DNA from 2 places in the Streptococcus raffinosi genome. Region 1 is predicted to be linked to the other one. Evidence: predicted binding sites of a transcription regulator. Region 1 holds the regulator's gene; the other holds the start of a gene.
The links. The regulator NrdR, encoded in region 1, represses ribonucleotide reductase genes. The targets are predictions, from matches to a motif close to ACACNATATATNGTGT.
Positions count from the first base shown of each region.

Region 2: a site for NrdR is predicted at 2,264-2,279, ahead of nrdH (glutaredoxin-like protein NrdH). Genes of this name have one in related genera too.

Region 1 covers NZ_JASUZV010000007.1:49,960-53,392, reverse strand. Annotated here, with positions in the region: gene QRD39_RS05865 (response regulator transcription factor) at 1-198, shown strand, start outside; gene QRD39_RS05860 (HAMP domain-containing sensor histidine kinase) at 195-1,724, shown strand; gene nrdR (transcriptional regulator NrdR) at 1,846-2,325, shown strand; gene QRD39_RS05850 (replication initiation and membrane attachment family protein) at 2,322-3,433, shown strand, end outside.
Region 2 covers NZ_JASUZV010000005.1:68,476-71,908, reverse strand. Annotated here, with positions in the region: gene nrdE (class 1b ribonucleoside-diphosphate reductase subunit alpha) at 1-1,808, opposite strand, end outside; gene nrdH (glutaredoxin-like protein NrdH) at 1,900-2,124, opposite strand; gene acnA (aconitate hydratase AcnA) at 2,446-3,433, shown strand, end outside.

The sequences.
Region 1 (3,433 bases):
AACACACTTTTGAGCAATATGAACCAAGTGATGACCCGTGAAGAACTTTTACTTCAAGTTTGGAAATATGATGATGCTATCGAAACAAACGTTGTAGACGTTTATATTCGTTACTTGCGTGGAAAAATTGATGTTCCAGGCAAAGAATCATATATTCAAACGGTACGAGGCATGGGTTATGTTATTCGTGAAAAATGAGTAAATTACAAGATAAATTATTCGGTAAAGTAACCATTAGAAAAAAGTTGACCATGACAACTGCTGTGGTCTTCTTTCTTGTATTGTCGATGTTCACACTCGTTGTTGTTTTTTCAGCTAATATGCTTCTTTTGCAACGTGAACGTCAAAATGTAAATGCTACCATCTCAAAGGTTGTTACATACATTGAAAAAGACTGGGATTCTGATGAAGAATTAAGTCCGGAACCGCTCTTAGCTGCCCTTTACTCGCCTAAAAATATCTATGCATCGATTATTAATGGCGTGCTTTCTGAAAAGCATTCTCTGGATGGTCAAGTTGCGATTTCTAATAAACTCTATTCAAATCAGTCAGTCTTTGTTTATGACAAAAAAGGAACGTTTATCTTTACCTCTGAGGAGAATACAGATTCTCCACCAGGCATGTCTGAGGTTAACAAACTAAAGTCAGTGTCTTATAAGGGAAAACGTGGCTTCTTGCTAGAGGTTCCGATTTATGGTAAGGATAAAAAGACAATAGTTGGTTATGCCCAAATCTTCCATGATTTGGAATTCTATTATGCCCTCAAAGAGCGTCTGATTTTCTTATTGATTTTCCTTGAAGTAGGGATGACGGTCTTGGTCATCGCAGCGACTGTCGTTGTCTTGACATCTATTCTTCGTCCGATGAGACAGTTGCACGAGACTATGGGGGTTATCACCGATTCACCAAGCGATTTGGAGCTCCGTTCTAAGATTGAAAGTCATGATGAAATTGGTGATTTGGCGGTTAACTTTAACCGTATGATGGATAAAATTCAAGAGAATAATCAGATGCAGATGCGCTTCTTGAGTGACGTGAGTCACGAGTTGCGTACTCCGATTGCCGTTATCAAGGGACATATGGACCTCTTGCAACGTTGGGGTAAAAATGACCCTGAGATTTTGGAAGAAAGTCTTGAGGCTGCAAGCCATGAGGCCAACCGTATGACCATTATGATCAATGATATGTTGGATTCTATCCGAGTTAAGGGATCCTTTGAGAATCATAGAAATGACACTTGTGATTTGAATTCTTCAATTCGTACGGTTATTGGGAACTTCCGTGTTTTGCATGAAGATTACCAATTCTATCTCAATGACTTTGAAAGTTCTGAGCGTCCAGCACAGATTTACAGCCAACACTTTGAACAGGCTATCACAATTTTGATTGATAATGCCGTCAAGTATTCACCTGTTGACAAGGAAATCCAGGTAACAATTAAAGCTCTGGAAAATGAAATGCTGGTACAGGTACAAGATAATGGTGAAGGAATTTCTAAAGAGGACATAGAACATATCTTTGAGCGCTTCTACCGTTCAGACAAGGCACGTAATCGTACTACAACTCAATCTGGTGTGGGTATTGGTTTATCAATCCTTTACCAAATTGTGGAAGCTTACCGATGCCGTATTGAAGTTAGTTCTGAATTGGGTGTCGGTACACGTTTCGACCTCTATATTCCTTTTGCAGGGGCAGAAACTACGTCACCACAACTTGAACTTTAAGTAAGAAAAAATGAGTGCTATAGCGACTCTCTTCATAAGCATGTCCTAGCTTAGGGCGTGCTTTTTACGTGCTTTTATGGTAAAATAGAGTACCGAATTTCGAAGATTGGTGGTGAAATGCATGCGTTGTCCAAAATGTCAACATAATAAATCTAGTGTTATCGATAGCCGTCAGGCAGAGGATGGAAATACCATTCGTCGTCGTCGGGAGTGTGATACGTGTCACACTCGTTTTACAACATTTGAGCGTGTGGAGGAAGTTCCACTTTTAGTTGTCAAAAAAGACGGTACGCGTGAACAATTCTCTCGTGATAAGATTTTCAATGGTATCTTGATGAGTGCACAAAAACGCCCAGTTTCTAGTGAGGATATTGAAAATGCTATAACTCGGATTGAGCAAAACATTCGCCGCAACCATGATGGAGAGGTTGATAGCGAGGTTATTGGGAATTTAGTCATGAAAGAACTCGCTGATCTTGATGAGATTACCTATGTCCGTTTTGCCAGTGTTTACCGTTCTTTCAAAGATGTTGATGAAATTGAAGAGTTACTTCAAGAAATCACCAAGACAGTACGTGCGAAAAAAGAGTCTAAAAAATGAGACCTATTGAAGAATTTGTCTATGTTGGCAATCAGGTTATCGTTCCCGATCAGGCAAGTTTAATGCGTTGCTACTACCCCATTATTGGGAGTGAGGGTTACGCTCTTTACCAGTATTTTGTGGCTTTCTATGACAATGGAAATCACCGTCATAAGTTTGCGGCTATTTTGAATCACCTCAATTTTGGCATGCAGCCCCTCAAGGAGGCTCTGGCCGTCCTGACAGCGGTGGATCTTTTAGCCTTCTACCAATCACCCCAAGGAATTTATGTTGTTGAGCTTAAGTCTCCTTTATCCATTGAGCAATTCCTCAAGCATGCGGTTTACAGCTCGCTTTTGGAACAGAAAATTAGCGAACCATCAGTAGATGCTTTAAAACCGGCAAGTCTACACGGTTTGCAAGATTTATCCAAACGTTTTTCAGATGTCTTTACAGATGAGCGTTTGGCTCAAAAGACCGTGTCAGACATCAAGCCTAAGAATTCATTTGATTTAACTAGCTTCAGAAATCGGATGCAGGCCGATGGTCTTGTCTTTACAGATGAAAAGACAGATGTGCCTGAAATCTATAAATTGTCTGAAATTCATCATATGAATTGGTATGATACCTATCTCTTGGCTAAAAAAACAGCTGTGAACCATCAGATTATTGTCAAGCGGATGCAGGTGCAATTAGAGCAGGCACAAGCTCAAAAATTGGGTGGTGACTCTGCTTTGACGGAGACTGAAGAAAAGATTCTTAAGGCGGTCAGGTCTGAAAAACCTATAGATTATCTACAAAGTGCCAAGGGTCCTGGTGGTGCTGTGACTAATTCTGAGAAGAAGATTCTCACAGACTTGGCACAAAGAGGCTTTATGGATGAGGTCATCAATCTCATGGTTGCCTATAGTTTGGGTAGGACACATTCAACCAATGTGAATAGAGAGTATATTTCTAAACTTGCTAATGATTTTGCCTTTAAGAAGATTATCAGTGCTGAACAAGGGCTTTTAGCTTTGCGTAGTGGTTACGATAAGAAATCAAAGCAAACTAAGGCTGATGCTAAGAAAAAAACAAATGTGCCGAGCTGGAGTGATCCTAATTATGACAATCAGACCAGCCAGGCCGA
Region 2 (3,433 bases), on a different contig from region 1:
TCTTCAATACGTTGTGTGATTGGGTGGATAGAAGCAGAACAGTCGTTAATATAAGAAATTGATCCATTTGGTGCAACTGCCAAGCGGTTTTGATGATAGAGACCATCTTTCTTAACTAACTCACGAAGCTCTTCCCAATCTTTTGCTTGCGGAATGAAGTGGCCATCGAACAGTTCTTTAACACGGTCAGATTTAGGAACATACTGTCCCGTAACGTATTTATCAAAGTAAGAACCATCGGCATATTTAGATTTTTCAAAACCAACAAAGGTTTCTTGACGTTCACGGGCAATATTGTTAGATTCAACCAAAGTCCAGTAGTTCATAAGCATGAAGTAGATATTAGTGAATTCAACAGATTCAGGGCTACCGTATTCAATGTGGTTTTTAGCAAGGTAAGAATGGAGCCCCATGGCACCTAAACCAAAGGTATGAGCTTGTTGGTTACCATTTTTTATAGATGGTACAGCTTCGATGCTAGAGCTATCTGTAACAAAAGTAAGTGCTCTCGTCATAGCCTTGATAGAACGTCCAAAGTCAGGCGATGTCATCATGTTAAGGATGTTAGTAGATCCAAGGTTACATGAAATGTCTGTACCGAGTTTCACAAATTCTTGTGCATCGTTCAGTTCACTTGGTGTTTGAACTTGGAGAATCTCAGAACAAAGGTTGGACATGACAATTTTACCATCAATTGGATTATGTCTGTTAGCTGTATCAACATTGACGATATATGGGTAACCAGATTCTTGTTGGAGTTTAGAAATTTCAGTTTCTAACTCACGCGCATTAATCTTAGTTTTTGTGATATTGGGATTGGCAACCAATTCATCGTACATAGCTGTGATGTCGATGTAGTTAAATGGTTTCCCGTATTCTTTTTCGACAGAGTAAGGGCTGAAGAGATACATTTCTTCATTCTTACGTGCCAATTCGTAAAACTTATCAGGTACGGTAACACCTAGTGATAAAGTTTTGACACGAACTTTTTCATCGGCATTTTCTTTTTTAGTAGAAAGAAAAGCTAAGATATCTGGATGGAAGACGCTAAGATAAACAACTCCAGCACCTTGACGTTGACCAAGTTGGTTTGAGTAAGAAAAACTATCTTCAAAGAGTTTCATTACTGGCACGACACCAGAAGCTGCACCAGCATACCCCTTAATAGGAGCACCAGCTTCACGTAGGTTAGAGAGACTAATACCTACCCCACCACCAATACGTGACAACTGTAGGGCTGAGTTAATAGAACGTCCGATAGAATTCATGTCATCAGTTACTTGAATAAGGAAACATGAAACAAGTTCTCCACGACGGCTACGCCCAGCATTCAAGAAGGAAGGAGTAGCAGGTTGATAACGTTGGTGAATCATCTCATTAGCAAGATCACTGGCTAGATGTTCATCGCCATCAGCAAAGTAGAGGGCATTAAAAAGAACACGGTCCTCAATACTTTCAAGATAAGACTGGCCATCATTAGTTTTTAAAGCGTATTGTTGATAGAACTTGTAAGCCGACATAAATGATTGAAAACGAAAATTTTGAGAGTAAATTTCCGCAGACAATTTCTCAATGAAGGCAGGTTCGTATTTCCCAATGAATTCAGACTCGATATAGTCATTTTCAATCAAGTAATTAATTTTTTCTGTGATGCTGTTGAATGCCATTGAATTTGGCTTAACATTTTCAAGGAAAAAGGCATGAAGGGCTTCTTTATCCTTGTGCAAAGGTATTTGACCGTTAATTGGACGGTTGATTTCATTATTGAGGCGGAAATAAGAAACATCGCCAAGATTTTTTAAAGACATAATACTGATACCAAACTTAGTTTAATGGTTTATTAAGATTTATTCCTTAAACTAAGCAAACAAGTTCCTTTCTATAATGAAAACTTGAGAGTTAGAGAATTTCTTTAAGTTTTGCAGGTTGAAATCCTGAAAAGACGATATCACCGGATTCAATAACTGGAGCAGCTGTGAAACCAAGGCTTTTTACATAATCAATTTTCTCTGGATGCTCATCAATGTTGATTTCTTCGAAATCAGCATTCTCCTTTTCTAAGAATTTTTTTGTCATTTTGCATTGCATGCAGTTGTTTTTTGAAAACAATGTAATCTTTGCCATTGCAAATACTCCTTTTAATAATGAATTTAAGTGACTAAAGGTCACTTTTGGAACTCTAATAGAATACCCAAAATATAGGGAAAAATCAAGAGGTTGAACCGACAAAAATACAATATTTTGTGTTTAGTATTCAAACACAACCCCATATATTGTGTTTTTAAGCCTTTTTAAAGTTTTTTGACACCAGTCAATATTTATTGGAAAAAGGAGTCAACTAACTAATTATGTGAGCTTTTATGACATGAAAATGCCAATTTCATTTGTATTTTAGAAAAAATAGGTATAAAATGAAAAAAACTTTTAACTAATGGAGGTTCTAGTATGCAAGAATATTGCTCAAATCTGACTGTAAAAGATCAAGACTTTACGTTTTATGATATTGAAAAAGTTGCGACAAAGCAGGGTGTTACGGTAGAAAACCTACCCTATACGATTAGAATATTACTTGAAAGTCTTTTAAGAAAAAAGGACGGTGTTGATGTTACAGAATCTCACATTAGTAGTATCTTGAAATTTCCGAATATTTCGATAAATTCGGAAGTTCCTTTTAAACCAAGTCGTGTTATTCTTCAAGACTTTACCGGAGTTCCTGTTGTTGTTGATTTGGCATCCATGCGTGATGCAATTGTAGCGAATGGAGGAAAGGCAGAACTTATTAATCCAGAGATTCCTGTGGACTTGGTGATTGACCACTCTGTTCAGGTAGATTCTTATGGTTGTAGCACGTCTCTTGAAGATAACATTAATTTGGAGTTTAAGCGTAACAATGAGCGTTACGAATTTCTTAAGTGGGCTGAACAATCCTTTGAAAATTATCGTGCCGTTCCACCTGCAACAGGTATCATCCACCAAGTTAATATTGAATTTTTAAGTGACGTTATTATTGAAAAAGATGGGCTTTTGTATCCAGATTCTATGTTTGGTACAGATAGTCACACAACTATGATCAATGGTATCGGTGTTCTTGGTTGGGGTGTCGGAGGAATTGAAGCCGAAGCAGCAATGCTTGGTGAAGCATCTTATTTCCCAATCCCAGAGGTTATAGGTGTTCGTTTGACAGGAGAACTGCCTAAAATTGCGACGGCAACCGATTTGGCCCTCAAGATTACTCAGGTGCTTCGTTCTGAAAATGTTGTTGGTAAATTCGTTGAGTACTTTGGTCCTGGTTTGAAGAGTTTATCTCTAGCTGACCGTGCTACAGTGGCTAATATGGCACCGGAATATGGTGCGACCTGTGGTTATTTCCCAATTGATGAGGAAACCTTAAACTACATGCGTTTGACCAACCGTGATGAGCAACATATCAAGG